One region of the Paenarthrobacter sp. CAP02 genome, then DNA from elsewhere that is predicted to be linked to it. Evidence: riboswitches for the same ligand, from Rfam matches in the RefSeq annotation. Region 1 holds a riboswitch; each other region holds the start of a gene.
What was found. Region 1 has a riboswitch for thiamine pyrophosphate ahead of thiC (phosphomethylpyrimidine synthase ThiC). Riboswitches for the same ligand answer to the same signal wherever they lie in the genome.
Positions count from the first base shown of each region.

Region 1 (7,181 bases):
ATGTAGCCGTCCTCGACGTTGACTTCAGGCACGATCTCGTCGACGAATGGAATAAGGATTTCCTTGCCGTCCGGGGTCTTGACCGTCAGCAGGTCCTGGACCGGGAGCGTGGTGAGTGCAGCTATGGTGCCCACAACCTGCGAGCCAACCCGCGCTTCAAGGCCAACGAGCTCGTGCTCGTACCAGCCTTCGTCATCGTCCTCGTCGTCCAGTTCCTCGGTTTCGATGAAGAGCTTGGCGCCGCGGATGACTTCGGCAGCGTTGCGATCGGCAACTTCCTCGAAGCCCAGCAGGAGGATGTCCTTGTTCCACCGGGCGCTGCGGATGGTCAGGGGGCCGGCAGAGGCCGGCTCCACGACAAACTCGGTTCCTGCGACAAAGCGCTCCGACGGGGCGTCGGTGAGTACCTGCACCGTGACCTCGCCGCGGATGCCGTGGGGTTTGCCGATCCGGGCCACCTGGAGCTGCATGGGTTCCTCTGAATTCTTGTTGTTCCCGCGCCGCCAGGCAGCCACGGTAATGAATGGTGGATAAAGCAATCCGGCCCCTCCACCATATTCGGTGAAGGGGCCGGACCTAAGACAAGATGTGCTGAGCGCGTTACCGGCGACGGTCGGTGTCGACGACGTCGACCCTGACCTGCTCGCCACCAGCCAAAGCCGCAACAACTGTGCGCAGTGCGCGTGCTGTGCGTCCTTGACGGCCGATTACCCGTCCGAGGTCCTCCTGGTGAACTCGCACCTCAAGGGATTCCCCGCGGCGGTTGTTCTTGGCACTGACCTTGACATCCTCAGGACTGTCAACGATCCCACGAACCAAGTGCTCGAGCGCTTCGGACAGCAACTTACTCAGCCTCGGTGGTCTCTGCTTCAGCTTCGGCCGGAGCCTCAGCAGCTTCGTCCTTCTTGGCCTTCTTGGTGATGGCTTCCGGGATGATGACGGAACCCTTCTCCGGTGCTACGAAGGCTTCCTTCGGAGCTTTGGTCTTCAGGGTGCCTTCCTGGCCCGGCAGGCCCTTGAACTTCTGCCAGTCACCGGTGATCTTGAGGATCGCAGCAACCTGCTCGGTCGGCTGGGCGCCAACGGACAGCCAGTACTGGGCGCGCTCGGAAGCGACCTCGATGTACGACGGCTCTTCGGTGGGGTGGTACTTGCCGATTTCTTCAATGGCACGGCCATCGCGCTTGGCGCGGGCATCCATGACGACGATGCGGTAGTACGGTGCGCGCATCTTACCGAAGCGCTTAAGGCGAATCTTTACGGCCACTTTTGTGGTCACTCCTGTTTCTGAAACGAGGTGAACCCGACGTTCTGCACCCGTGGGGCGGGCCATACTGGACGGTTCGAAGGACAAGATACGGGCACGGAGAGAGGGGCCGCACCGATCAAGTACCTGTCCATTGTGCCAGATGCCCGGTGCAATTACGACTTAGGCCGCAAAGGGTGGCGTGTTCTTGGTCACTCCGGACGGATCGTATCCGCGAAAACCGGGCAACTGTCAGGCGGACCAGACGTAGAGTCCGGAGCGGTCGGCTTTTTCCACATCCGTGGCGAGGGCGGCCAGTTGCTGGACGTACTGGCGCGATTGGGTGGCGTCAAAGGGCATGTCGTCCTGGGCGGCCCAGGCAGCAGCAACGTCGTCAAGGACGTTGCCATCGCCTTCGTTCTCGTAGGTGAGCAGTTCGGCAAGCGCGCGCACCATGGCCTCGGGAACTCCGAGGAGGGCATCACTCGTCACATCCACCAGGGCGAGCTCATAGTCTGCTCCCGCCGCATGGACGGCCTGTCCGGCGAGGTCGCCCAACTGCTCGACCTCAAAGTCGGTGATGCCTTCGATCCTGACGGCGGGGCCTGTGGCTTCGGCACCGCGATCCAGCGCGGCTGCCCGTTTGAGTGCTTCGTCGTGGGTGGCTACAAAAATTTCGGCAAAGCCCATGGAAAGTACTCTCAATCCTTCGTGCTGACGGGGCGGCGGCACGGGAACCGAAAGGTTCCGCGCCGTCAATGCCCAGCCTAGTGCAGCCATGGGCTGCCAGGACGATTCAGCGAACGGCGACGCGCAGCTTGTTCCGCCATGGGTCGTCGAACCGAAGCTCAGCGCCGGTGTGGTGATTCTGGACGCCCGCCACCTTCAGCCGGTCCGCCAGCATCGCGACGTCATCGGCCGTGGGGACCTCGATCAGGACTTCCCCCAGCCCCAGCGTGTCCTTTCGGGGTCCGGCGCCCCGACTGTTCCACACGTTCATGGCCATATGGTGGTGGTATCCCCCGGCGGAAACGAACAAGGCCTGGCCGTGCCAGCCCGCCGTCCGCTCGAACCCCAGGGTTTCCACATAGAACTTTTGCGCAGTTTCGACGTCCCCCACTTGGAGGTGCACGTGGCCGATCCCGGCGGCTGCCTCCCGCTGGCCGGTCACGGCAGCCTCACTCAGGTGCTGCTGCAGGAACCGCTGCGGCGGGAGTGCGACGTTGTCCATGACGACGTTCTTGCCGTCCCACTGCCACAGTTCGCGGGGCTTGTCATAGTAGAGCTCAATACCGTTGCCCTCGGGGTCGGTGAAATAGAACGCCTCGCTGACCAGGTGGTCGGCGCTTCCGGCAAAGGCGCGCGGCTCGTATTCTGCCGCCGTGGCAATGGTGGCCGCCAGAGAGGGCTGGTCTTCAAAGAGGATGGCGGTGTGGAAGAGACCCGCTTCCCCGCGGCCCGGAATCTGCAGGCCTGAGGCAGGCGCCAGGTGGACAACAGGCTTTCCGGTGCGGCCCAAGTACAGTCCGCCATCCTGCTCGGCCACGATGTCCAGGCCCAAGGCGCGCTGGTAGTAGTCGCTCATGACCTTCATGTCGCCAACCTTGAGCATGACGGTGCCCATGGTGAGTTCGGCAGGAAGAAGATCCTGGCTGTTTGCTGTAGTCATGTGAAGCTCCTGGGTCTGAGGCTGCCGCCCTTTCGGCACCCTTCTACTAGTACTAAATTACTTGAAGCTTCAATTTATTCCTAACGGATGATCCCGCCACGCAAAACGATGTGCTGGAGTTCGGCCACGGTGTCGAGGGCGACCCGCGGATCTTCACGGCAGAGAACGACGTCGGCACTCGCCCCTTCGCTGATGGCTTCGGCCCCCAGCCACGCCCTGGCGCCCCACGTTGCGGCCTCCAGGACAGCGGAAGGCGGCAGGCCGGCGTCGTGCAGTTCCTTCATCTCGTCCGCAATCCGGCCGTGCTTGATGACGCTGCCGGCATCGGTGCCCGTGTAGATGGTGACACCGGCTTCGAAGGCTTCCAGCACACGGTCGTGACGGCGTTCCCACAGCTTCGCCATGTGATCTGCGTAGACGGGGAACTTGGGCGCGGCCTGGGCGGAAATCTCCGGAAAAGTCGCAATGTTGACCAGCGTAGGGACAATCGGAACACCCTGCTCCACAAACCGCGGAAGGTGCCGGGGCAAGAGGCCCGTTGCGTGTTCGATGCAGTCGATATTGGCGTCCAGCATGTCGTCAATGGTGTCTTCGGCGAAGCAGTGGGCCGTCACCCTGGCACCCTCATCGTGCGCGGCCGAAATGGCGTCCTTGACCAGCTTTGCCGGGAAGGACGCGGCCAGGTCACCAATGCCGCGATCGATCCAGTCGCCCACGAGTTTTACCCAGCCATCGCCGTCACGGGCTTCTTTGCGGACGGTCTCCACGAGCTGTTCGGGCTCGATTTCATGGCCCAGCCCGCGGAGGTACCGCCGGTCCCTGGCTATATGCCGGCCAGCCCTGATAAGGCGCGGCAAATCCGCGCGCCCTTGAACCCAGCGCGTGTCACTGGGCGATCCTGCATCACGGATCAACAGCGTGCCGGCCGCCAGGTCTGCCCGTGCCTGGGCGAGGGTGGTCTGCTCATCAACCGCACCACCCGGCCCCAAACCGATGTGGCAGTGGGCGTCGACAAAGCCGGGCAGGACCCAGCCGTCGAGCACAACGTCCGGTGCCGCGACCGGCTGGATGAACGTCAGGCGACCGTCAACGGACCACATGCCCCTGCGCTCCTTGTCTGCTGCTACGAGCACCGTACCGCTGAATTCGATGATGTTGGCCATGGCAAAAAGCCTAGCCCCGTACCTGCCGGGCAAGCCTGCAACGCCATATGACTGTGCGGCCGCAGGCATCTGTGGTAACTTCGTCTACGACCACACGGGGGCCCCTGCAGGGGCTGAGATCGGACTGAGGCAGTCTGCGACCGTTGAACCTGTCCGGGTAATGCCGGCGAAGGAAGTGAGCAGTCCCTTGAGCACCACAGAAACTCAGCACAGCCCTGCCCAAAACGGGACCGTCGTTGAGACCGGGGCACCGGAAACCGTGACGCAGTCGCTGAAATCCCACTCGCTGGGGTGGCTTGAAGATCCCGAACATGGCATTCGCGTTCCTGTCACCGAGATCGCACTGGAACCCTCCCCCAATGGCCAAGCCAACCCGCCCCTGCAGGTCTATCGAACTGCCGGACCGGGCAGTGACCCGAGAGTCGGGCTGGAACCGTTCCGTGCACCCTGGATCGAAGGCCGGGGCGACACGGAGCCGTACTCGGGCCGGGAAAGGAACCTGCTCGACGACGGCAAGTCCGCGGTCCGGCGCGGTGCGGCATCGGCGGAGTGGAAGGGCGCACAACCGGTGCCCCGCCGCGCCGTCGAGCAGAAAACCGTGACGCAGATGCACTATGCCCGGAAGGGCATCGTGACGCAGGAGATGCAGTTCGTGGCCTTGCGCGAGAACTGCGATGTCGAACTGGTCCGCAGCGAAGTTGCCGCCGGACGCGCCATCATCCCCAGCAACATCAACCACCCGGAATCCGAACCGATGATTATCGGCAAGGCGTTCCTGGTCAAGATCAACGCCAATATTGGCAACTCCGCGGTCACCAGCTCCATCACCGAGGAAGTGGACAAACTTCAGTGGGCGGCGCAATGGGGTGCCGATACGGTCATGGACCTCTCCACCGGCGATGACATCCACACCACGCGGGAATGGATCATCCGCAACTCCCCTGTTCCAATCGGCACGGTTCCCATTTATCAGGCACTCGAAAAGGTCAACGGCGAGGCCAATAAGCTCACGTGGGAGATCTTCCGCGACACCGTGATTGAACAGTGCGAACAAGGGGTGGACTACATGACCGTCCATGCCGGGGTGCTGCTGCGCTACGTCCCGTTGACTGCCAATCGCGTCACCGGCATCGTTTCCCGCGGCGGCTCGATCATGGCCGGCTGGTGCCTGGCCCACCACCAGGAGAACTTCCTTTACACCCACTTCGACGAACTGTGCGAGATCTTCGCCAAGTACGATGTCGCCTTTTCGCTCGGCGACGGTCTGCGTCCCGGCTCCATCGCGGACGCCAATGATGCCGCGCAGTTCGCAGAGCTGGACACCCTTGCCGAGCTGACCCAGCGGGCGTGGGAGTTCGATGTCCAGGTCATGGTGGAAGGCCCGGGGCACATCCCCTTCCACTTGGTCCGTGAAAACGTCGAACGCCAGCAGGAACTGTGCAAGGGTGCCCCGTTCTACACACTGGGTCCCTTGGTCACGGATGTGGCGCCCGGCTACGACCACATCACCTCAGCCATCGGCGCGACCGAAATCGCCCGCTACGGCACGGCAATGCTCTGCTACGTGACGCCCAAGGAACACCTTGGCCTGCCGAACAAGGACGACGTCAAAACCGGTGTGATCACCTACAAGATCGCCGCCCACGCCGCTGACCTCGCCAAGGGGCACCCTGGCGCGAACGAGCGCGACGATGCACTGTCCAAAGCCCGCTTCGAGTTCCGTTGGCGCGACCAGTTCGCCCTGTCCCTCGATCCTGTGACAGCCGAGGCGTTCCACGACGAAACCCTGCCCGCCGAGCCGGCCAAGACCGCGCACTTCTGCTCGATGTGCGGGCCGAAATTCTGCTCCATGCGGATCAGCCAGGATATCCGCGATGAGTACGGCTCAGCTGAAGCGCAGGCCGCAATCGCCGGCATGTACAGCGGCATGAGGGAAAAGAGCCAGGAGTTCCTGGCCTCCGGCGGGAAGGTCTACCTGCCGGAACTGCAGGTACCCGGCACTGCGGGCAATGGCAGTTCAGGACGCCTGAACTGACATGGCCCGTCCCACGTCCGCGACAAACGAGCGGATGATGTGATCGCCATCCACTGAATCCTGGGGCCGGTGCCCGCCCGCTGCCACCCGGCGGAGGGCGCCGGTCTCCTGGAGGTATCCCGCAATTTCCTCGTAGAGCGGCTCCCAACCACCCGTAAGGACCAAGGTGGGAACGCCCGGCACGATATGAAGTGGCGCTTCCCACGGGGGCGCCTGGAGCCTGAGCCTGCGCGCCGCCCTCTGTGCCTCCGGCGTGTCCAGTCCCCCGGTTTCGGCCGAAAAGGCCCTGCGGAAGTATTCCCGCTGGTAGTCGGCGTCGTTCAGTTGTGCCCGGACGTCGAACAACGGCTCCATCAGCGCACGGTGGGAGGCCGTGGCCGGCAGTTCGGCTGTCAGCGACAAGCACGCCGGCTCCACCAACGACAGCGAATGCACCAGATCCGGGCGCTCGATGGCTGCGAGCATGGCGGAAATGGCGCCCTGTTCGTGCGCCACGACGTGGCCTCCACCGGCATCGGCCAACGCATTGATCACGATGGCGACATCTGCTGCCACATTGGACGGCGCCGGTTCCTCGACGGCCGAAAAGCCGTGCCGCCTCAGGAACAAGGCGTCATAGGCCAGCGCCATGCCGTGTTGCTTCGGCCATGCTGCGGCGCCGAAACTCCCCAGGCCGTGAACGAAGACTACGCGCTGCTTGTGCATTGGTTCAGCCTATTCCACGGCTCTGACATCCCAACTGACCGGCAGCTGGGACGCACTGTCTACTTACCGAGGAACTTGTCGAAGCCCTTGGGAAGGTTCAGCGACGACGGGTCGAAGTCCGCCGCGCCTTGCCCAAAAGCCGCGCCCGTGGGGGCCGCTGAAGCAGCGTTTGCCCGCTTGGCCTCTGCATCGCGAAGTTCCTGGGCTGCCTTGGCCGGGTTGCCGGACCGTGCCTTCTTCTTGGGAGTGTTCTTCCCGTTCTTGCGTCCGCCAGGGCCACCGAGGCCGGGCATTCCAGGCATACCCGGCATGCCTCCGCCCTGGGCCAGCTTCTTCATCATCTTCTGAGCCTGGGCGAAGCGT
Region 1 covers NZ_JBEEII010000004.1:416,792-423,972, reverse strand. The annotation lists gene rimM (ribosome maturation factor RimM) at 1-470, opposite strand, end outside; gene ABHM97_RS09860 (RNA-binding protein) at 601-843, opposite strand; gene rpsP (30S ribosomal protein S16) at 845-1,267, opposite strand; gene ABHM97_RS09850 (hypothetical protein) at 1,499-1,936, opposite strand; gene ABHM97_RS09845 (VOC family protein) at 2,043-2,915, opposite strand; gene ABHM97_RS09840 (amidohydrolase family protein) at 2,996-4,078, opposite strand; TPP riboswitch at 4,163-4,270, shown strand; gene thiC (phosphomethylpyrimidine synthase ThiC) at 4,266-6,113, shown strand; gene ABHM97_RS09830 (alpha/beta fold hydrolase) at 6,096-6,818, opposite strand; gene ffh (signal recognition particle protein) at 6,878-7,181, opposite strand, start outside.

Region 2 (7,181 bases), on a different contig from region 1:
GGAGGCGCTGGCGTTGTTCCAGACCTACGAGCCCCTGCACGACCCCGTGGGCGAGGCGTACCCCGCCCGCGAGGAAGACATCGGCATGCACCTGCTGCTGGCTCCGGCCACGCGCCCCATCCCGCACTTCACGCCACGGCTGGCAACCTCGCTGATCAAGTACATGTTTTCCCTGCCGGGCAAGGACCGGATCGTTGTGGAGCCCGATGCCCGCAACGCCAAGGCCCTGCGCCGCCTCGAAGCAACATGCTTCGAGCTTGGACCCATCGTCCAGCTCGCGGAAAAGGAGGCCCAGCTGGGGTTCCTCACCCGGGCCGGATTCGACGAAGTCCAGGACCGCGCCGCCCGCTAGCGCCAGACGAAGCTCCACGTCCCGGCGCCCACGGCGGCCAGCACAGCACCCGTTGCGATGACCACTCCGCCAAGGACCACCCAAATGTCCAGCACCGAGTACGTGGATTCGCGCGCCCACGTCCGCTGGCCGCCGCCAAAGCCCCGCGCTTCCATGGTCACAGCCAACCGCGAAGCGCGCCGGACAGCCTGGACCAGCAACCCGAAGCTTTGGCCGAGGGTGGCTTTCAACCGCTGGAACGGGTTGCCTTGCGAACCGACACCCCGTGCACGGCGGGCCATGCCAATGGTCTGCCATTCTTCGGCCATGAGGCCCACCAAGCGCATGGCAGCGAGGGATCCCAGGACAAACCGGTGCGGCAGCTTCGCTTTCTGTGCCAAGGCATCGGCCAGGTCCGTGGGGTCGGTGCAGGTCATCAGGAGGATCGCCGGAAGGGCAATCGCCAAGCCGCGCAGCATGAAACCCAGCCCCAGCTCAAGGGAACCTTCGCTGATGGACCAGAGTCCGACGTCGAGCAGTACCGCGCCGCTGTCAGCCGCCACGATCGCTGTGCTCCAGCCACCAATCGCCGCAGCGATGATCAACGGCCACGCCCGCTGCCACAAAAGCCGCAGCGTGAGCCCGGCAAGCGGGAACAGCGCCAGTTCGGCCACCAGCGCCGTGGTTGCCGAGACCCAGTCGATGGAGAGAGCCAACACCAGCGAGATGAGGAAAACCGCGGCGAACTTGGCCAACGGGTTCGCTGCGGTCAACAGGGCGTGGTTACCCCGCAGGTTCAATGCGTCCCTCATGCTGCACCGGCTTCCTGGCGGCTTGCTGCACGTGCCGCGGGGTTCAGGCGCAGCTCCGTGCCGCCGAGCACGTCGCTGAATTCCTGGTCGTGGGTTACGGAGACCACGGCTGTTCCGGCGTCGAGCAACTCCGAAAGGAACGATGCCAGCTCGGCCCAGGTGTTCGCGTCCTGGCCGAACGTGGGCTCATCGAGGACGAGGACTTTGGGATGCGCGGCGAGCACCGTGGCCACCGAAAGCCTGCGCTTCTCGCCGCCGGACAGCGTGTACGGGTTCGCGTCCACCAGGTGGGTGAGCCGCAACCGCTCCAGCAGTTCGTCCACGCGTTCCTCGCCGTGGCCCAGGTGTTTGGGACCAAACATCAGCTCGTCCAGCACCTTACCCGTGACGAACTGGTGCTCGGGTTCCTGGAATACGGTCCCGATCCGGGAAATCAGCTGATCGGCTTTCCACTTGAACGGGTCGATTCCGGCCCCTTCTGAAAGCTCGACGGCGGCACTCACCTGGCCGTCCACCGGCGCCAGGAGGCCAGCCAAGGTGAGCGCAAAGGTGGACTTTCCGGCACCATTCGGACCAGTTATGGTGAGCGCTTGGCCCGCCCTGACCTGGGCGCTGACGTCGGATTGCACAGGAACCGGGGGGATGGTCCGGAATCCCTTTCGGCGGGGCTTTTCCCGCGAGACCGCCACGTCCTGGGCAGCCAGGAGCAGTTGCGCGGCGGAGGTCTCAGTGCGCCGGGCACGGGTTGCCGGGACGTATCCGGGAACCCAGACGCCGGCTGCCATCAGCATGGTCCGGGCCTCCGACAGGACCTGTTCCCGCGGCCCGTCCAACAGGACGCCCGGAGTGCCGTTGCCCGCGGATCCTGGCTGCAACACCACAATCCGGTCCACCAGGTCCTTCCACACTGACACACGGTGTTCCACCACAACAAGGGTGGCTCCGGTCTTGTCGAGGCAGCGGCCCACCGCGTCCCGCACCTCAAGGACCCCTGCAGGGTCCAGGTTGGCCGTTGGTTCGTCCAGCAGGATCAGCCCGGGCCGCATCGCCAAAATCCCCGCAAGCGCGAGGCGCTGTTTCTGCCCGCCGGACAGGGCCGCCGTCGGATGATCCAACGCCAGTCCGCCGCCGGCAGCGGTCCGCAACCCGACGTCGGCGAGCGCTTCATGGACGCGGGCCCAAATTTCCTCCGGCGGCACGGCCAGGTTCTCGGCGCCGAAGGCGACGTCGTCCCCCACGCGGGACAGGACAACCTGCGTTTCCGGGTCCTGCTGCATCAGGCCGGCGCGGCCGCGCTGCTCCCGGGGAGAAGCGCCGTCCAGCAGCAGCGAGCCAGTCTCGTCCGAGTCGTCTTCCTCGTCCCCCAACACCCCCGCAAGGGCATGCAGGAGCGTGGACTTGCCCGCACCCGAGGGGCCGAGCAGCAATACCCGCTCCCCCGGTTCGATCCTGAGGTCAAGGCCTTGGATGGCTGGCGTGGCCCTTCCGGCGTGCCGCCATCCCCAGCCCTCGGCTGTGATGGCGGCAGGCCGGACGTGGCCGCCGCGTTCAATGACGGGCATCAGCTGAAGACGGGCTCCGAAGCGGCCTTGCGCGACGCGAAGGAACTAAGGACGCCGGTTTTCGCCAGGCCGCGGGTGGCAATCCATGACAGTGCGCCCGCAATGATCGCCCCGGAGATCGTGGTGAACGTGATGTAAGTGAGCTTGTCGATTGCCTCGTAGGCGATGTTCCAGCCCCAGGGAAGGAACGAGTCGTTGAGGCCGCAGAAGAGGCCCGCACCTGCACCGGCAAGGAGCGAGGTGGGCAGGTTGAACTTCTTGTAGAGGAACGCGGCGAAGATGAGCTCCGCGCCGAGGCCCTGAAGGACGCCGGAGATCAGTACGGTTGTGCCGTACTGGGAGCCCATGATGAGTTCGCCTGTGGCAGCAACGGACTCGCAGAACAGGGCGGCACCCGGCTTACGGATGATGAGCATGCCCAGGACCGCCGGAATCATCCAACCGCCCGCGATCAAGCCCGTCAGCGGCGGATACGCCGCGTTCATGGGGATGGATACCAGTGCGGCGCCTTGGGACCATGCCCAGAAAATCACGCCGCCGGCGATGGCGATCAATGCTGCCACCACAATGTCTACAACACGCCAGTTATAACTGGTCTTCTTCACGCTTACCGTGGTCATTTTTCTGCCTCCTGAGTTACAGGAGGGGAAAGTGCTCCCCGGATTACCCGACCGGCCTGCGCCGCCCGGTTCCGGACACTCTGAGAAGCTCGACTCCCTTGCGCCGGTACTAACCGGATCAGGTTCGAGGGTCTGCGGCTGTCCGCACTCTCAGCGCCCTCGCGGCTCCCGCATCTCTGCAGGTTCCGACGGCGGCGCTCCCCTGTCGTTATTAAATCTGCCCTGCTGGGCTGGTTCAGTTTACACCTGCACTCCGCGGTGGGGACTGCGGTCCGGTCACATTCCGGCCCACCCCCACCGTTGTGAGGCCCGCTGAACACCCTTCGTTGGGCCCACACCCTGCACACCAGGCCTCGCAACGGACCTGAGAGAATGATCCAGCAACATCCAAAGCGAAGGGGCACACTTCATGACGGACCAACCCGGCTCTGGCCTTCCAGACAACGTTGATGTGGCTGAAGCACGCCTCGCCGCAAGCGTCATCCTGCTCCGCGATACCCCGCCCGGGCTCGAGGCGTTCGTCCAGCACAGGGTCAGCACCATGGACTTCGCCGCAGGAATGGTGGTTTTCCCGGGAGGACGCGTGGACCCTGCCGACCACTCAGGGTGGGACTACGCCCCCGAACTGCTCAGCAGCCATGCGGCGGACTGGCAGGCCAGCTCCATCGCTTCCGGCGATGCGCTTACTAAAGCAGGGACCGTGCTCACCGCTGCGATCCGGGAGGTCCGGGAGGAAGCCGGGCTGAGCATCGACGCCGGTGACCTGCGCCCATGGGCCAACTGGATTACCCCGATCGACATGCCCAAGCGTTTCGACACGTTCTTCTACGTGGCCAGGCCCTCGGCGGACATGGAGCCCCACCACCAAACAACCGAAGCGTGGCAATCCCTGTGGATGCCCGTGGAGGGAATCCTCGCGGCAGAGGCAGTAGGCACCCTGAAACTGATGCCGCCCACCTTCTACCTCCTCAAGGAAATCGCCGGATACGGGACCGTCGATGCCATATGGACGGCCGAGCACACTGTCGTCCCAGTCCTGGCGCCCGTAGGCTCCCTGGCCGCCTTCCTCAAGGAACGGGAAAGCCGCCGCTAGCGTTGCCGGTCCACGCGTTGCAGCTAGGCTGGTGGCATGAACCTCTTCTTCAAGCTGATCGGCGCCGGAGTGAGCCTCGGGGCGGGCTTCGTCGGAACAAAACTCGTCAACAAAGGGTGGGAAAAGGCCACAGGCAACAAGCCGCCCACAGGCAACGATGACATGGAAACGAGCCTTCGCTCCGCCCTCACCTTCGCCTTGATCTCGGCGTTTGTGAGCACACTCATCCAGGTGCTGGCCAGCAGGGGCACCCAGCGTGCCATCGCCCGCTTCGCGAAGTCCCAGGACATCGTCTAGGCGCACCGCGGCGTTAAGCAACGCGGGGTCACTTCCGGCCCATGAATCCCCGTGGGGATGGGCCGGAAGTGACCCCGCGTTGGCTTTAACCCTCCGGGTCGACTTGCCCCGCAGCCGCCCTCTGTACGACGGCCTCAAGTTCGTCCTTGGTCAGCATCTCCCGGTGGCCATGCTTGGTCCGGTACGCAGCCCGACCGACCATGTGGGCCGACACCGGCGCGGTCAGCAGCTGGAAAATCCACGCCACCAACAGCACGGGCCACACCCACCAGGTCCGCATCTGCAGGCCGATGGCCGCCAGCATGAGGAACAAGCCCAGGACCTGCGGTTTGGTAGCAGCGTGCATGCGGCTCATCAGGTCAGGGAAACGCAGCAAACCAACCGCAGCGCCAAGGGACATCAGCGCTCCCACTACCAGGAACACGGCGGTCACACCATCGATGACGGCATCCACGCCGGTGGCATCAGGACTCATTGCTCTGTTCCCTCCGCTCAGCCACGAACCGGGCTACTGTCACCGAGCCAATAAAGCCGATCACGGCCAGTGCTACCAGCAGCATCAGGTTATTCAGGTGCCGGTTCACCGCCATGTCGATCGCCAAGGCTGCGCCGAGAATTGCCAGCAGAACGTCGGATGCCAAGACCCGGTCCAGCAACGAGGGACCGATCGCGATCCGCACGATGGCGCCGGCAGCGGCCAGGCTGAGAATAACGGCCGTAACTATGAGGACGATTTCCTTCACAGGGCTGCCCCTTTCACGCCTGGACTGATCTCGGCTCCCAACGCCTGGACTTCCTCGCGGGTGCCCATGATGCGGATCAAGCCGGCTTCAATGTTCTGGACTTCCTGACGGATCTTTTCGATGTCAGCCTCTTGGTAAATGTTGAGCGCGTGCAGGTACAGCGTGGACGTCGACCGGTCCACTTCCACCACCAACGAGCCCGGAATCAGGGAGATGACGTGCCCTGTTGCCGTCACCATGAGGTCGGAATGGCTACGCAACGGAACGGCGACGACGGCGCTGCGCACCTTTGGCCCTTTGACCACAGCCAGGTACAACACGAGGAAGCTCGCTGCCACCACTTTGGCGAGGAAGATCAGCGCGAACGGAATGGCGCGCAGTACGTTGAACCTGCCGCTGAGCTCTACGGGAGGCAAGTAGAAGAACTTTGCCACCAGCACCGCGATCAGAGCACCGAACAGCAGGTTGCCCGGGCTGAAATCCCGCCACAGAGCACCCCAAACGATGACCAGCCAGATGAGCAGCGGCAGTTCAGTACGGAAGGAGTTCGGTTTACGGCTCATTTGGCATCAGCCCTCTGCGGCAACGCCGGAATCTCCACCGAATCACCCAGGACCGAATGGATGTAAGCCGAGCGGTCCAGCATGATCTCCGCTGATCCGTCTGCGAGGTGGAAGAGCGGACCGGCAAACACCGTCAACGCCACCCCGAAAACCACCAGTCCCGCCGTCGAACCCACCATGGTCCGCGGGAGCACCCCGACGTTCCCACTGGCCAACAGCACAGGATCCGGGTATTCAGCGTCCTCGGGCTTGCGCCAAAAAGCCCTGTTCCAGACCCTGGCGATTGCCAGCAAGGTCAGCAGGCTGGTGACCACGCCGCCGACCACCAACGTGATCGCCAGTGGGGTGCCCAGTTCCACGCCTGCCTGCAGGAGGCCCAACTTGCCAAGGAAGCCGGAGAAGGGCGGTATGCCCGCCAAATTCATGGCCGGAACGAAGAACAAGAGGGCCAGCAGTGGCGAGAGTTTGGCCAAGCCGCCCAGCCGGTCGATGGACGAACTGCCGCCCCGGCGCTCGATAAGGCCGGTCACCAGGAACAGGCTGGTCTGCACCGTAATGTGGTGCGCCACGTAGAAGACAGCGGCACCCAGGCCGGCCACGGAACTCATGGCGAGGCCGAACACCATGTAGCCGATGTGGCTCACCAACGTGAAGGACAGGAGACGTTTGATGTCGCTTTGGGCCAACGCGCCCAAGATACCCACCACCATGGTCAGCAACGCCACCACCATCAGGGGAACATTGAGGGTATCCCCCGGGAATAGCAACGTCTCCGTGCGGACCATGGCATAAACGCCCACCTTGGTAAGCAACCCGGCGAACACCGCGGTGACGGGGGCGGGCGCTGTTGGGTAGGAGTCGGGAAGCCAGAAGGACAGCGGGAACACAGCGGCCTTGATGCCAAACGCCACCAGCAACATAACGTGCAGGAGGTTCTGGGTGCCTTGGTCCAATTCGGCGAGCTTTACCGCAAGGTCGGCCATGGTGATGGTTCCAGTGGCACCGTAAATCATGGCGATGGCCACCAGGAACAACACGGACGACACCACCGAAACAACCACGTACGTGACGCCCGCCCGGATACGTGGGCCCGTCCCGCCCAAGGTCATCAGGACGTAGCTTGCCGTGAGCAGGATCTCGAAGCCAACGTAAAGGTTGAA
Region 2 covers NZ_JBEEII010000014.1:75,420-82,600, reverse strand. The annotation lists gene ABHM97_RS19610 (GNAT family N-acetyltransferase) at 1-352, shown strand, start outside; gene ABHM97_RS19605 (energy-coupling factor transporter transmembrane component T family protein) at 349-1,143, opposite strand; gene ABHM97_RS19600 (ABC transporter ATP-binding protein) at 1,140-2,705, opposite strand; gene ABHM97_RS19595 (ECF transporter S component) at 2,705-3,325, opposite strand; TPP riboswitch at 3,403-3,539, opposite strand; gene ABHM97_RS19590 (NUDIX hydrolase) at 3,735-4,418, shown strand; gene ABHM97_RS19585 (DUF4235 domain-containing protein) at 4,455-4,715, shown strand; gene mnhG (monovalent cation/H(+) antiporter subunit G) at 4,801-5,190, opposite strand; gene ABHM97_RS19575 (MrpF/PhaF family protein) at 5,180-5,458, opposite strand; gene ABHM97_RS19570 (Na+/H+ antiporter subunit E) at 5,455-6,021, opposite strand; gene ABHM97_RS19565 (Na+/H+ antiporter subunit D) at 6,018-7,181, opposite strand, start outside.
Region 2: another riboswitch for thiamine pyrophosphate. It lies ahead of ABHM97_RS19595 (ECF transporter S component); the one in region 1 lies ahead of thiC (phosphomethylpyrimidine synthase ThiC).

Region 3 (7,181 bases), on a different contig from region 1:
GGACTCGTTGACCGCGCGCGGACGAAGGACCGGAGGAGCGACCTTGGGGGGCGCAGTCGCGACCGCATCCCGCGCGGCCTTGACGATCTCCGCCATGGCGAAGCCCAGTTGGCGCAGGCCTTCGTGGCTCGTGGCCGAGACTTCGAACACGCGGTATCCGCGGGCTTCGAGGTCCGGACGAACGAACTCAGCCATGTCCTTGCCGTCCGGAAGGTCCACCTTGTTAAGGACAACCAGCTTGGGGCGCTCGTTCAGCGGAACCACCTCGCCGTCCACACCGGCGTAGCTCATGTCCACTGCGTACTTGTCGAGTTCGGCCTCGATAATCGCCAGGTCGGACAAAGGATCCCGATCGGATTCCAGGGTTCCGCAGTCAAGGACATGCACCAGTGCGGCGCAGCGCTCCACGTGGCGCAGGAAGTTGTGTCCGAGTCCCTTGCCGTCGCTTGCTCCCTCGATAAGGCCCGGAACATCGGCAATGGTGAAGCGGACATCGCCGGCCTGGACCACGCCAAGGTTGGGGATGAGGGTGGTGAAGGGGTAATCGGCAATCTTGGGCCGGGCAGCGGACATGGCTGCGATGAGGCTGGACTTGCCGGCGGACGGGAAGCCAACCAGGGCGATGTCGGCAATGGACTTCAGTTCCAGGACAATATCGCTGGATTCGCCCTCGATGCCCAGGAGGGCAAAGCCGGGAGCCCGACGCTTCTGTGAGGACAGTGAGGCGTTGCCGAGGCCACCCTGGCCGCCAGCGGCAGCGATGTACTCGGTACCTTCGCCCACGAGGTCAGCCAGGACTTCGCCGTCCTTGGTCTTGACCACGGTGCCATCGGGTACCGGAAGGATCAGGGTTTCGCCGTTCTTGCCACCGCGCCAGTCACCCATGCCCGGACCACCATTTGTAGCGTGGCGGTGGGGTGCGTGGTGGTAGTCGAGCAGGGTGGTGGTCTGGGCAGACACCCGAAGGATGACGTCGCCACCGTTGCCGCCGTTACCTCCGTCGGGGCCGCCGAGCGGCTTGAACTTCTCCCGCTTAACAGAGACACAGCCGTGGCCGCCGGTTCCGCCGGATACGTGCAGGACTACCCGGTCTACAAAGCTCGCCACGTGGATCTCCTCAGTTGCTGTTGTACAGCGTTGTTGCAAAACCAGTGCGCCCAAGCGCCCCAGTCGATTGTAATGCGGTTAAAAGAACGGTGGAGCGGGCCGTTTGGCCCGCTCCACCGGTTCAGAACTTGTTGTTACTCTGCAGCTGCAGCAGCAACGATGTTCACTACGCGACGGCCGCGGCGAGTACCAAACTCAACCGCACCGGCCTGGAGAGCGAACAGGGTGTCGTCGCCACCGCGGCCGACGCCTGCACCGGGGTGGAAGTGGGTTCCGCGCTGGCGAACGATGATCTCGCCTGCGGAAACTACCTGACCACCGAAGCGCTTGACGCCCAGGTACTGAGCGTTGGAGTCACGACCGTTGCGAGTGGAACTCGCGCCTTTTTTGTGTGCCATGTGAAATGCCTGCCTCTAAATTTCTGGGGAAACTGAAAAACCTGAACAGCGTGTAACGAAAGTTACGCGATGCTGGTGATCTTGATCTTGGTCAGTTCCTGACGGTGACCCTGACGCTTCCGGTAGCCGGTCTTGTTCTTGAACTTCTGGATGACGATCTTCGGACCACGGAGGTCTTCGAGGATCTCAGCCGTAACCTTGACGTTGGCCAGTTCCGCAGCTGCGGAGGTGACCTTGTCGCCGTCAACCAGGAGCAAGGCGGGCAGCTCAAGCGTGCTACCGGCTCCACCGGGGACGCGGTTAAGCGTTACGTAGTCTCCAACGGAAACTTTTTCTTGGCGGCCGCCTGCGCGGACAATCGCGTACACCACTTGGGTACTCACTTCTCTCGACGTTTATAACTAAATTTGCGTGCGGAACCTGAACCGGAATCAGGCTTGGTTCGCGCTGTGCCTCAACGCCGTGGACTTCTGAACGAAGTCCGCGAGTCATCCCATGAACAATTCCAAGGGGCATAACCCAAGTGTTGGCGTAAGCACCGAAGATCAAGATTACGCTAGTTTGACCTTCAGCTGCAAATGAGGCCGGGTCCGGAGGCTACCACGTGACTCGCGTCACCAGTTGTAACGGACTCTCCCGGCACCGTGCCCATACAGCCTACAGGGTTTGGGCACGATTAACGCGATTTGCCCTGCGACGCGCGGCGAGCCTCGCAAATTACCCGCCCGGACGCCCAACCGGAGAGGTCAGGAGAAAACACGTGGCGCGTCGAAGAAGGCAGTTTCGTAGCGGCAGGACTGGGTGAAGGCTTCCATCATGGCCTCGCGATCCGCCGGCGAGGCCGCAAGGGCCGCCGCGTCCGTGAGCTTGATCGCAGTCCTGGTTGCCTCGGCGAAATCTTCGTCGGCGTACGTCTTCAACCACTCCGCGTATGCGTGGTCCACAGGGGAACCTGCTTCCACGTAGGCGTGGTGCAGTTTTTGGCCCACTTCCGCGTACAACCAGTAGCAGGGAAGAATCGCCGCCAGCAGCACTGCGTAGCTTCCCGATGCCGAACAGGCCAGCAAATGGTCCACATAGGACTTGGTCACGGGACCCGTTGTCCCGGACACGTCGCGGCTGCTGAGCCAGTTCCTGTGCAATTCCGACTCGACCTCCAAGCACTGCATGGAGCCCTTGGCCCAGAACAACTGCTCGTCTTCAGTAGGGGCCAGGGCGCTGGCCCGGGCCAGGACCCGGGAGTAGCCGTTGAGGTAGATCGCGTCCTGTGCCAGGTAATAGCCGAAGGCGGATTCCGGCAGGCTGCCTTTCTGAAGGCCATCGATGAAGCCAAGCCGATGGATCGCGTCGAGCTCCGCGCGTGCGTGTTCCCACAAAGTCGCGGCGAACTCGCCAGGCCTCAGACCCCGCTGGTGGTGGAAGTGGTGGATCGGCCCGCTTCCTCGTCCTACTTCCAACGCCCCGGAGTGCCTCAAAGCCTCAAGCAACCAGGGCTTCACCTCCCGCAGTGAAGCTTCCCAGTCCCCCGTGCTGACCTGCACCGTGGCCAGGGCGGACGACAACGAACACCCTGTGCCGTGGCTGTTCCGGGTATCGATGCGGGGCCCTTCGACCTCGACCACGTCCTGCCGCAGCAACCCGCTCGTATTCACCAAAGCATCAGGACACGCGGTTCCCGCCAAGTGGCCGCCCTTCACCAGGACCGTGTTCCCGTACTCAGCGGCCAACCGCTTACCCTGGTCCAGCGCCGAAGCCCAGTCCGTAGCTTCCGCCTCGCCCAGCAGCACTGCCAGCTCGGGAAGGTTCGGGGTCAGGAGGTCTGCCAACGGCAGGAGCGAACGCAACGCCTTCTCAGCGGACTCGCGCAGGAGCCTGTCTCCACTGGTTGCCACCATCACCGGGTCCAGGACCACGACGCCGGGACGCACCTTTTCGAGCCAGCTGCGGACTTCGTCGATGACCTCAGCGTCGCCGAGCATGCCGATTTTGACGGCGTCAATCTCAATGTCGTTGCTGATGGCGTCCAGTTGTTGGCGCAGAAATTCGACGGGGGGCACGTGGACGGCGCTGACGCCCACGGTGTTCTGGGCTGTGAGGGCGGTGATGGCAGCCATGCCGTAACCACCGTGGGCCGCGATGCTCTTCAAGTCCGCCTGGATTCCTGCCCCACCGGATGGGTCAGAGCCGGCGATACTCAGCACCCGCGGGGTCGGCCTGCCTGAAGCGACCGGGTAGACAGGAGAATATGGTGCAGTCATGGGGACATCCCTTCGCCGGTGCTAACCGGACAGGTTCAACGGGTCTGGATCTCAGCCCGGCCCAACGCCAGGCACCCCGTGTCTGTCCCCCAGCCTAACCGGGAAGCAGCCCGGCCCGGGAACAGCGCTTCGTAGGGGCCCGGATATGACCCATTGACGTCCCCAGGGTCTGGCCATGGACGTCCTGGACATGCAAAAGACCCCGTAGCGACTGCCGGGGCAGTTGCTACGGGGTCCGATAAGCACTGTACGAATCAGAGCTCGGAAGCCGGCACGCCGACTCCCAGGATGATGGGCTCGTCTGCGGGTGCCTTTTTGGCTGGTTCCACAGGGGCCTTGGCCTCGTGGGACGAACCTTGTGGCGCCGACGCAGTCACTTCATGGTGTTCAACGCTGGTTTCGTTGGCCGCACCTTGGGCCCTGCTTGCGCTGCGGTTACGGCGACCTCGGCGACTCCCGGACGTCGAAGCGGCTTCCCGATCCTGCTCAGCGGCCCGAGCCGGGGCTGCCACCTTCGGGGCAGCAGCAGGTTCGCGGACGGCAGCTGGTTCCGCTTCCGCCTCCGGCGCCGCTCCCAGGTGGGAGAATGCCTCCGCCAGCAGATCCAGGCTCATTGCCGGTTTGGCCGCTTGGGGTTCGTCCTGGTGTTCAACGAACGGCAAAGCGACTTCTTCGCCTCCGAAACGCAGGACCGGGGTGGAGCGTGCTTCCCGGACTGCTGCCTCGTGGGCCGTTGATTCTTCGTCGTTGCCATGAACGACGGGTTCGTCGGCAGCCGTCTGATGCGTTGACCGCGCCAGTTCCTCTGCACGGTGAACCTCGTCGTCGTGCAGGTGGGCAGCGTGCGCTGCAGCCGCGATGGTAGCCAACGCCGCGCGGGTTGCCTCGGCCTTTGCCTGGCGCGCAGGGTCCTGCGGTTCAGGGTGCGTTGGCGAGGCCGCAGGCGCCGCCGGCGCAGACTGAACCGGAGCGGGGGCTTCGGAAACAGCCTGTCCCCCGCCCTTGCCTCGGCGGCGCTTCCGTTCCGTACGGGCCGCCGGTTGCTGCTGCTGCGTCTCCGTGTGCGGGCGGTGGTGCTCAGCGGCCACAACGTTGGCACGGCGGTGTTCCACCGGCTCATCGTGTGTCACGACGCCACGGCCGGCGCAGTGCTCGCACTGCTCGCCGAAGACCTCGAGGAGGCCGGTGCCCATGCGCTTACGCGTCATTTGTACCAGGCCCAACGACGTGACTTCGGCGACCTGGTGCTTGGTCCGGTCGCGGCCAAGGCACTCAACCATGCGGCGCAGCACGAGATCGCGGTTGGATTCCAGGACCATGTCGATGAAGTCGATGACAATGATGCCGCCGATATCGCGCAGGCGCAGCTGGCGGACTACTTCCTCGGCAGCTTCGAGGTTGTTCTTGGTGACAGTCTCTTCGAGGTTGCCGCCGCTGCCGGTGAACTTGCCGGTGTTGACGTCCACCACGGTCATGGCTTCGGTGCGGTCAATGACCAACGAACCACCCGAGGGCAGGAAGACCTTGCGTTCCAGGGCCTTGTGGATCTGCTCGTCGATGCGCCAGGCAGCGAAGATGTCCTGGTCCTTGGTCCACTTCTCGAGGCGTCCCACCAGGTCAGGGGCAACGTAGGTCACGTAGGCCTCGATGGTGTCCCATGCGTCGTCACCGGAGACGATCAGCTTGGAGAAGTCTTCGTTGAAGACGTCGCGCACTACCTTGATGGTCAGGTCAGGTTCGCCGTACAGCAGTTCCGGTGCAAGGACCTTGGTTGAGGAGGCTTGCCCCTCAATGCCCTCCCACTGAGCGCGCAGGCGGTTGATGTCGTGCGTCAGCTCTTCTTCCGATGCACCTTCAGCCGCGGTACGGACAATGACGCCGGCGTTTTCCGGCAAGCGGTCCTTGAGGATGCGCTTGAGGCGGTTGCGTTCAACGTCCGGCAACTTGCGGGAGATACCTGTCATGGAGCCGCCCGGTACGTACACCAGGTAGCGGCCCGGCAGCGAAATCTGGCTGGTCAGCCGGGCACCCTTGTGACCCACGGGGTCCTTGGTGACCTGCACCAGGACAGAATCGCCCGACTTCAGGGCGTTCTCGATCCGGCGCGGCTGGCCTTCAAGGTTGACAGCATCCCAATTGACCTCGCCGGCGTACAGCACGGCGTTACGGCCACGGCCGATGTCCACGAACGCGGCTTCCATGGAAGGCAGTACGTTCTGGACCTTGCCGAGGTACACATTGCCGATCAGGGAGTCCTGTTGTGTCTTGGACACGAAGTGCTCAGCCAGGACGCCGTCTTCGAGTACGCCGATCTGGATTCTGTCGTCGCGCTGGCGGACGATCATTTGGCGGTCTACCGACTCGCGGCGCGCAAGGAACTCGGCTTCCGTGATGACCTGGCGGCGGCGCCCGGTTTCGCGGGACTCCCTGCGGCGCTGCTTCTTGGCTTCAAGCCGCGTGGAGCCCTTGACGCTTGCGACACGGTTGGACGGAGCTGTTTCGGTGATGGGCCGGGGCGCCCGGACACGGGTCACCGTGTTGGGCGGGTCGTCATCCGTGCCACCGGTCAGTTCAAGATCCTGGTCACCACGGCGGCGACGACGGCGACGACGCGACGTTACGCCTTCTTCGAGGGCTTCCGCTGCCGGGGCTTCGTCATCATCGGACTCGCTGGGGCCCTCGGTTTCGTTCTCTTCGCGTTCCGTTCCACGCCTGCCGCGACGGCCACGGCTCCGGCGACGACGGCGGCTGCCGGCGTCATCGAGCTCGTTGTCCGTGCTGGACTCGGCCTCTTCTTCGGCTTCCGCGGCCTTCTCTTCCACGGCCGCAACGCGCGGTACGGTGGTGAGGTCCGGAGCCTGGAAAATCATCGACGTGATGGACACCGGCTCAAGGAAAAGGGACGTGGACGCAGCCGGGGTCTCCTCCTCAGCGGGAGCCTCCTCGTCCGCAGGAACCGGCGCATCAGCAGCAGCCGGTGTTGCGGCAGCTGCCTCAGCAACAGGTTCGACGGGCTGGGAGCCGGGCTCCGGCGTCGTGGTTTCTTCAGCGGCCGGCGCCTCTGCTGCTTCAGCCTTCGGCTTTGCCGTACGACGACGGCGGACCGGCTTTTCGGGGGCGGGCTCGGAGGCAGCTTCGGGCTGGCTCTCGACTGCGGCGGCCTCCGGGGCGCCAGCGGCTTCCTCGCCCAAGCCGGGGAGCGGCTCGGCAGGTTCGACCTTCTTGCGCGACCGGGTCCTGCGCACCGGCGGGGCGGCCGCTTCCGGGGTATCGGTCCCCTCGACAGCTGCAGGCACTTCAGCGGTGGGCGACTCAACCGCGGGAGTTTCCTTGGGCGCGGCCTTGCGGCGGGTCCGGGTGGTCTTCTTCGGCACTTCCGCTGTTTCCGCGGAAGCTGCCTCGTCATTAACGGCTACAA
Region 3 covers NZ_JBEEII010000003.1:59,947-67,127, reverse strand. The annotation lists gene obgE (GTPase ObgE) at 1-1,107, opposite strand, end outside; gene rpmA (50S ribosomal protein L27) at 1,242-1,505, opposite strand; gene rplU (50S ribosomal protein L21) at 1,568-1,876, opposite strand; gene thiD (bifunctional hydroxymethylpyrimidine kinase/phosphomethylpyrimidine kinase) at 2,252-3,763, opposite strand; TPP riboswitch at 3,754-3,852, opposite strand; gene ABHM97_RS05875 (Rne/Rng family ribonuclease) at 4,018-7,181, opposite strand, start outside.
Region 3: another riboswitch for thiamine pyrophosphate. It lies ahead of thiD (bifunctional hydroxymethylpyrimidine kinase/phosphomethylpyrimidine kinase); the one in region 1 lies ahead of thiC (phosphomethylpyrimidine synthase ThiC).

Region 4 (7,181 bases), 390 kb from region 1:
CCAGTTCGCCGTCGCAACGGGCGGTCACGGCGGGCTCCGCTATTTGGACGATTCCGTAAGGACCGCCGTTCCCGTTTCCGTTCCCGTTGCCCTTTCCGTTCCCGTTTGGCTTCGAGCCGGAAATGACCACCGCATCAAATTCCTGGCCAACATGGTTGGCAACCAGTGCCGCTTCCACCGTATCCAGGGCGGCACGCTCGAGGCGGCCAGCGAGTTGATCGGACGAGGCCATGATCTCGGGCAAGGACGGCAAGGCTTCCCGGGCCCAGGCAGGGATGTCGCGCTTGTTGCTCAGTGCCTCGCAGATCACCAGGACGAAACGGTCGATGAGGCGGCGCAACGGTGCTGTGGTGTGCGCGTACGGAGCGCCGATGGCTGCCTGGATGACTTCCGTCGGGACCTCGCCGTCGAAAGGTGTGTAGTTGGCACCCCTGAACAACGTCCCGGCTGAGTGCAGGATGGCGAGTTGCTTCGGGTCTGATGCGTCCAGGGTCCGCAGGTATTCGCCGTAGCTGATCCGTCCATCCCAGGGTTTACCAAGGGCCGTGGTCTGCCTTTTGAAGTGACGCAGGGAGCGTTCATCCGGTGCGGGCATGGTGCGCAGTATGCCAACCTTGCCGTCCAGCATCAGCTGAGCTGCCGCCATCCCGGTCATGAGTGAAATCTGCGCGTTCCAGTCCTCCACCGGCAACGACGGGGCAGCAACGATCCTGTACCCGCCGCCGTCGGCCGCTTGGACGATCTCCTGTTCGGGCATGTTCAGGCTCGCGCCGCCGCGGAGGCGTTCGAGTTCTACCCGTTTCAACCCCACTTCCTTGAGGAGCTGCAGTACAGGCGGTGCCGTTCCGTCGTCGATCTGCTCCTGGACGCCCTTGTAACTTAGCTTGGCCCGGCTGCGCACGGTGGCGCGGCCTACTGTCACCGTCACTGCTTCGGCCTGCGCGTCCAGGACGAAATCCCAGACGAAGGCGCCACAGTCCTGCTCTGCCAGCAGGCTGCCGGCATGTTCGCTGATGACTTCCGGGTGCAAGGGAATGCGTCCATCCGGAGCATAGAAGGTCTGGCCGCGCCGGCGTGTCTCCGTGTCGAGGGCACCACCGGGAGCCACGAAGGACGGAACGTCGGCGATCGCATAGAGGACCTTGTAACCGTCACCGGCGCGCTCTATGAACAGCGCCTGGTCCAGGTCTGTCGACGTGGCCGGGTCGATGGTGACAAACGGAATGTCCCGAAGGTCGCGTTCAGGCAGCTTCAGGTCCGCCACGGCTTTTCGGGCTTCTTCCACTGCCCCCGTGGGGTAGTCGCCTGGGAGTTCCAGCTCCGTCCGGAGTGCGGCGAGGGCCGCTGCGAGCTGGTCCGACGAGTCGTCGACGTTGGGTGCAATCCGATGATGTGACACGAAAATCAGGGTAGCCCGGATTCCGGGGATCACACCATGTCAAGGCCGCACGGTGAGCGACTTTCGCTAAATTGAGTCCAGGGCTTCCAGCAGCGACTTGGCAGCCGCCGTCGGGTCTGCGGCTTCGGTGATGGCACGGACAACCACGATCCTGCTGGCCCCCGCCGAAAGGACCTGTTCCACGTTGCCCAGGTCGATGCCGCCAATAGCGAACCAGGGGAGCTGCACGGCGCCGTCGGTCGTTTCCGTGGCACGCCTCATCGCTTCTGCGGCATATGTGACCAGGTCCGGCCCAACGGCTTGGCGCCCTGGTTTGGTGGGTGTCGCCCAAACCGGACCGACACAGAAATAGTCCAGGCCGCCGTCGCCGGTAGAAGCGGCAATGGCCGCATTGACCTGCTCCGGAGTGTGCGTGGAAAGTCCAATCGCGGCAGGGGCCGGGAGGAAGGTCCGGGCCACCGGAAGGGGCAGGTCCTTCTGGCCCACGTGGAACACAGGAGCCCCGGAAACACTGGCAATATCGGCCCGATCGTTGACAGCCCACAGTCGGCCGTGCCGCTCTGCCACACTCCGCAGGATGGCCAGCAAGTCCAGTTCTTCGGCTGCCTCGATCGACTTGTCCCGGAGCTGGATGATGTCCACCCCACCCTCGAAGGCGGCATCGACGAAGTCTTTGAAATCGCCCTGTCGCTTCCGGGCATCGGTGCACAAATAGAGTCGGGCTGAGGCGAGGGATTCAGGCTGGGTCATGGGAACCAGAGTAGTTCCTCTACACTGGGCACGTACTGCGGGAGCCGCGACGTTCGACTATGTGACCGTCCGGCTGAGAGGGCTTCAGCGCCGACCGCTTGACCTGATCCGGCTAATACCGGCGTAGGGAAGGGAACACATGGCAGACGCCATTCATGCAGATGTAGCCATTATCGGCGGCGGCATCATCGGGTTGGGCATCGCCCACCAACTGCGCAGGCTGGGCCGCTCAGTCGCACTCATCGACCCTTGGCCCGCAAACGGCGCAACTTTCGCAGCGGCCGGGATGCTGGCACCCGTCAGTGAACTGCACTACCAGGAAGAAGAACTCCTGGAACTCATGGTCGAATCCTCCCGGCTGTGGCCCGCTTTTGTTGGCGCGCTGGCCGGAGGGGCGCACGCCGCCGGATACCGCACGACGCCGACCCTCGCCGTGGGTGCCGACGCCGCCGACCGCCGCGCGCTCGCAGACCTCCGGGTGGTACAGAAGGCTGCAGGCTTGGGAGTGGAGCCATTGGCCCTCCGGGAGGCGAGGGAGCGTGAGCCCTTGCTGAGTCCCCAAATTTCCTGTGCCTTCGACATCCCCACCGACCACCAGGTGGATCCCCGCAAGCTCGCCGCCTGCCTTTTGGCCGAACTGTCGGATCACTCTCCCGATGATCCGAGCTGGGTTACGGGGGCGGACGACGGATTCGCTGTGAAAGCGCTGGCACATCGTCTCCTGTGGGATGAAGGCAGGGTCTCTGGAGTCGAACTCGAGTCAGGCACCAAAGTCTTTGCCACCGACACGGTGGTCGCAAACGGTCTGGGCGCCGCCGGCTTGGACGGCCTGCCCGAAGGGCTCACGCTTCCACTGCGGCCGGTCTATGGTGACATCCTCAGGCTTCGGGTTCCGGACAACCTGCAACCTCTCGTTACCTCCACCGTCCGGGGGATAGTGCGGGGCGTTCCCGTCTACATCGTCCCCCGCGACGACGGCACCGTGGTGATCGGAGCGACCCAGCGTGAGGACGGACTGTCCACGGCCTCCAACGCCGTCTCGGCGGGCGGCGTCTATCAACTCCTGCGCGACGCCCAGGTCCTGGTCCCCGCGGTCGCCGAACTCGAACTCCTGGAGGCAACAGCCCGCGCCAGGCCAGGGACGCCGGACAACGCACCGTTGCTTGGCCGCGTCGCCGGAACCAATGGCGACATTGAGGGTTTGGTGGTTGCCACCGGGTTCTTCCGTCACGGAGTCCTGCTGACACCGGTAGCCGCAAGGATTGTCGGCGAACTGATCAACGGATCGACCGATGCACAGTGGGCCCCTTTCCGCCCCGACCGCTTTACGGCCAGCGCAACCGGTCCACGGAACTTCGTCCCAGCACACGCCCGCAGCAAGGAAAGCGCATGAACATCAAACTCAATGGATCCGACCATGCAGTGGCCGATGACGCCTCTGTCAGCACCCTCGTCACCGCCATCACCGGCCGCGAACTGGACCACAGGGGACAGGCGGCCGACGGCGGCAAGCTGGGTGTCGCCGTCGCGCGCAATTCAGAGGTGGTGCCGCGCAGCCAGTGGGCGGCAACAGCACTCGCCGACGGCGATGAACTCGAACTCGTTACCGCAGTCCAGGGAGGCTGAACAATGACCACAACAAGCACTGCCCCCAGCACCGACGCCTTGGTGATCGACGGCGTCGACTTTGGTTCTCGACTGATCATGGGAACAGGGGGTGCCCCGAGCCTGGACGGTTTGGGCGCTGCGCTCCTGGCCTCGGGTACGGAGCTGACCACCGTAGCCATGCGGCGCTATTCGCCGGCAGAAACCGGGTCTCTCTTCCAGCTCCTGGTGGACCACAACATCCGGGTGTTGCCCAACACGGCCGGCTGTTTCACGGCGAAGGACGCGGTGATGACCGCCGAACTTGCCCGCGAGGCGCTGGAGACCGATTGGGTGAAGCTGGAAGTCATCGCGGACGAGCACACACTCCTCCCCGATGCCGTTGAACTCGTCGATGCTACGGAGCAGCTGGTCAACCGCGGGTTCAAGGTCTTCGCTTACACCAATGATGATCCGGTCCTTGCCCTGCGGCTGGAAAACCTTGGCGCCACCGCGGTGATGCCGCTGGGCTCACCCATCGGGACGGGCCTGGGCATCCTGAACCCGCACAATATTGAGCTGATTGTGTCACGGGCATCGGTGCCCGTGGTGCTCGACGCCGGGATCGGAACCGCTTCCGATGCCGCGCTGGCCATGGAACTGGGTTGCGACGCCGTCCTGCTGGCTACAGCGGTGACGCGTGCACAGAACCCGGTGCAGATGGCGGAGGCCTTCAAGCACGCTGTCATTGCCGGCCGTTTGGCCAGGCAGGCAGGCCGGATTCCCCGGCGCGAACACGCCTTGGCGTCCTCCGCGATGGAGGGACGCGCCGAGTTCCTTTAGGGCGTTAACCAGCGATGGCCATCACCCGCGGGTGATGGCCATCGCTGTAAGTGGCGCTTAGAGCCGGAGGGCCCTGGTGAGGGCCTCGGTATCGTGCTTGGTCCGGGTCCGGCCGAAGTACACCACAACCGCCGCGGCTGCCGCGGTTCCGATGACGATGGGGAGAACCCACGGAATCCAGGTGACCCCCGGTTGGTAACCCAAGCCCGCGCTGATGAAGGCAATCCAGCTCAGCGCCGCAACAGCGGTTGAAACGCCTACCGGTAGGGCGACGCCGTACCTGCCGTGCCGCTTGTCGTTGGCCCAGACAATGAAGCCCGTGGCAATGGCTGCAAGAACAACCACGACGAGTGAAAGCATGAAGACTCCTTAGCGGACGACGGGTGGTGGGGGAATGCTAGAGGGCGCCGAAGCCCACGCGGCGGACTTCCTCGGCGCCGATCTCCACATAGCCCAAAACGTTGCCAGGAACGATGACCTGGCGGCCCTTCTCATCCGTGAGGCGCAATTCCGAGCCCTTGGACACGGCCTCCGCCACGATCTTGGCTACGGCGTCGGCATCCAAAGCGGATTCGAGCACAATTTCGCGGCCAACGTTCTGAATGCCGATCTTTACTTCCACAGCAAGGCCTCCAAGCCAATCAAGTTTTGAATCAGTCCTCTATTTGTAGCTTAGGACTCTTTGGGGAATCGACTGATTCCGCGCCAAGCTAAACGATAGATCAGATCGCTGGCCACATCGAGGTCCAGGTTTCCGTCTGTCTCAAGCCAATACCGCGCGCTGACCTGCGCCATTCCGGCCAGGCCGCGGCCAAGGAGCTGCGCTTCCAGGGGCGGCAGCTTGGTGTCCTCGGCGATGACATGGGCCACGGCGTCCGCAAACGTCTTGTTGAACGTTTCCAGCCGGGAACTGACATCGGGGTCGTTGATGAGGTCCGACTCAAACACCAGCCGGTGCGCTTGGTCGTCGTCGGCAATGAACCTGTAGTAGGCCCGCATGACTGCCTTGACGCGCTCTTTGTTGTCCGTTGTGGAGTTCAGGGCGCTTAGCATCAGGTCCGTCAGCGTCGCGAGATGGCTGTCCAGCAGGGCCATGTAGAGCTCGCGCTTCGACGGGAAGTGTTGGTACAGGACCGGCTTGCTCACATGTGCGGTCTCTGCGATTTCGTCCATGGCTGCGCCGTGGAACCCGTTGGCAACGAAGACTTCCAACGCTGCGTTGAGCAACTGTGCGCGGCGCTCGTCCCTTGGCAGCCTTGGCGATCGAGGCGAACCGGTCCGTTCCTGCTTCGCGGGTGCTCCATCGTTTGCACGTGTGCCGTCAGCCACAGTCTGCCGCCTTTCCTTTGCAGTTATGACCACTCTACCGGTGGGTAATATGACCGGGCGGTATCTGCGGGCATACATTGGGGTATGGCCTCAATTGCTGCTGTCCGCACCGCTGCGCCCGCCGTCCTTCCGCCCCTTGTGGAACCGGCCGCTGAACTTACTCCGGCCGAGGTGGAGCGGTACTCCCGGCACCTCATCATTCCGGAAATCGGCGCCGTGGGCCAACGCAGGCTTAAGAATGCCAGAGTCCTCGTCATAGGCGCCGGCGGGCTCGGTTCCCCGGCCCTGCTGTACTTGGCTGCAGCCGGGGTGGGAACTTTGGGCATCGTGGACGACGACTCTGTGGACCTCAGCAACCTTCAGCGCCAGGTCATCCACGGGGTGAAGGACGTGGGTACGCCCAAGATCGAGTCCGCACGCGACGCGATCGCCGAGCTCAACCCCTTGGTGAACGTGGTCCTGCACAATCTCCGCCTGGATTCTTCCAACGCCCTGGATTTGTTTGCCGATTATGATCTCATCCTTGACGGTGCTGACAACTTTGCCACGCGGTACCTCGTGAACGACGCCGCGGCCATCCTCGGCAAACCCTACGTGTGGGGATCCATCTTCCGCTTCGACGGGCAAGTCAGCGTTTTCTGGGCCGAACACGGACCCACCTACAGGGACCTCTACCCCGAGGCGCCTCCGGCCGGCTCCGTGCCGTCGTGTGGCGAGGGCGGAGTGTTCGGCATGTTGTGCGCGGCTGTTGGATCGCTCATGGTGACCGAAGCCGTGAAGCTGATCACCGGCGTCGGGCGTTCCTTGCTGGGACGCGTGGCACTCTTTGACGCCTTGGGCGGCAGTTGGCGGGAAATCAAGGTGTCCAAGGATCCGGAAGCCGAACCCATCACCGAACTGACCGACTACGAGGCCTTCTGCGGCGTCACTCCCGTCACGGCCACTGACCAGGACCACACCGTCACGGCCACCGAGCTGGCAGCGATGCTCGCCGAGCGGGCGTCAGGGGAGCGGGACTTCGAACTGGTGGATGTCCGTGAATCAGGCGAGCACAGCATTGTGAGCATTGATGGTTCCGTGCTGATCCCACAAGGCCGGATCCTGGCCGGAGAGGCGTGGTCCCACCTGCCACAGGACAAGGACATTGTGTTCCACTGCAAGGCCGGAACGCGCTCGGCGGCGGTCCTGGAGGCCGCGCAGAAGGCGGGCTATACGCGCGTCAGCCACCTCGACGGCGGTATCCTCGCCTGGGTGCGTGACGTGGAACCCCAAAAGC
Region 4 covers NZ_JBEEII010000004.1:25,142-32,322, forward strand. The annotation lists gene ABHM97_RS07945 (RNB domain-containing ribonuclease) at 1-1,399, opposite strand, end outside; gene thiE (thiamine phosphate synthase) at 1,466-2,149, opposite strand; TPP riboswitch at 2,177-2,296, shown strand; gene thiO (glycine oxidase ThiO) at 2,289-3,542, shown strand; gene thiS (sulfur carrier protein ThiS) at 3,539-3,775, shown strand; gene ABHM97_RS07965 (thiazole synthase) at 3,779-4,576, shown strand; gene ABHM97_RS07970 (hypothetical protein) at 4,634-4,936, opposite strand; gene ABHM97_RS07975 (DUF3107 domain-containing protein) at 4,974-5,198, opposite strand; gene ABHM97_RS07980 (TetR/AcrR family transcriptional regulator) at 5,249-5,983, opposite strand; gene moeB (molybdopterin-synthase adenylyltransferase MoeB) at 5,990-7,181, shown strand, end outside.
Region 4: another riboswitch for thiamine pyrophosphate. It lies ahead of thiO (glycine oxidase ThiO); the one in region 1 lies ahead of thiC (phosphomethylpyrimidine synthase ThiC).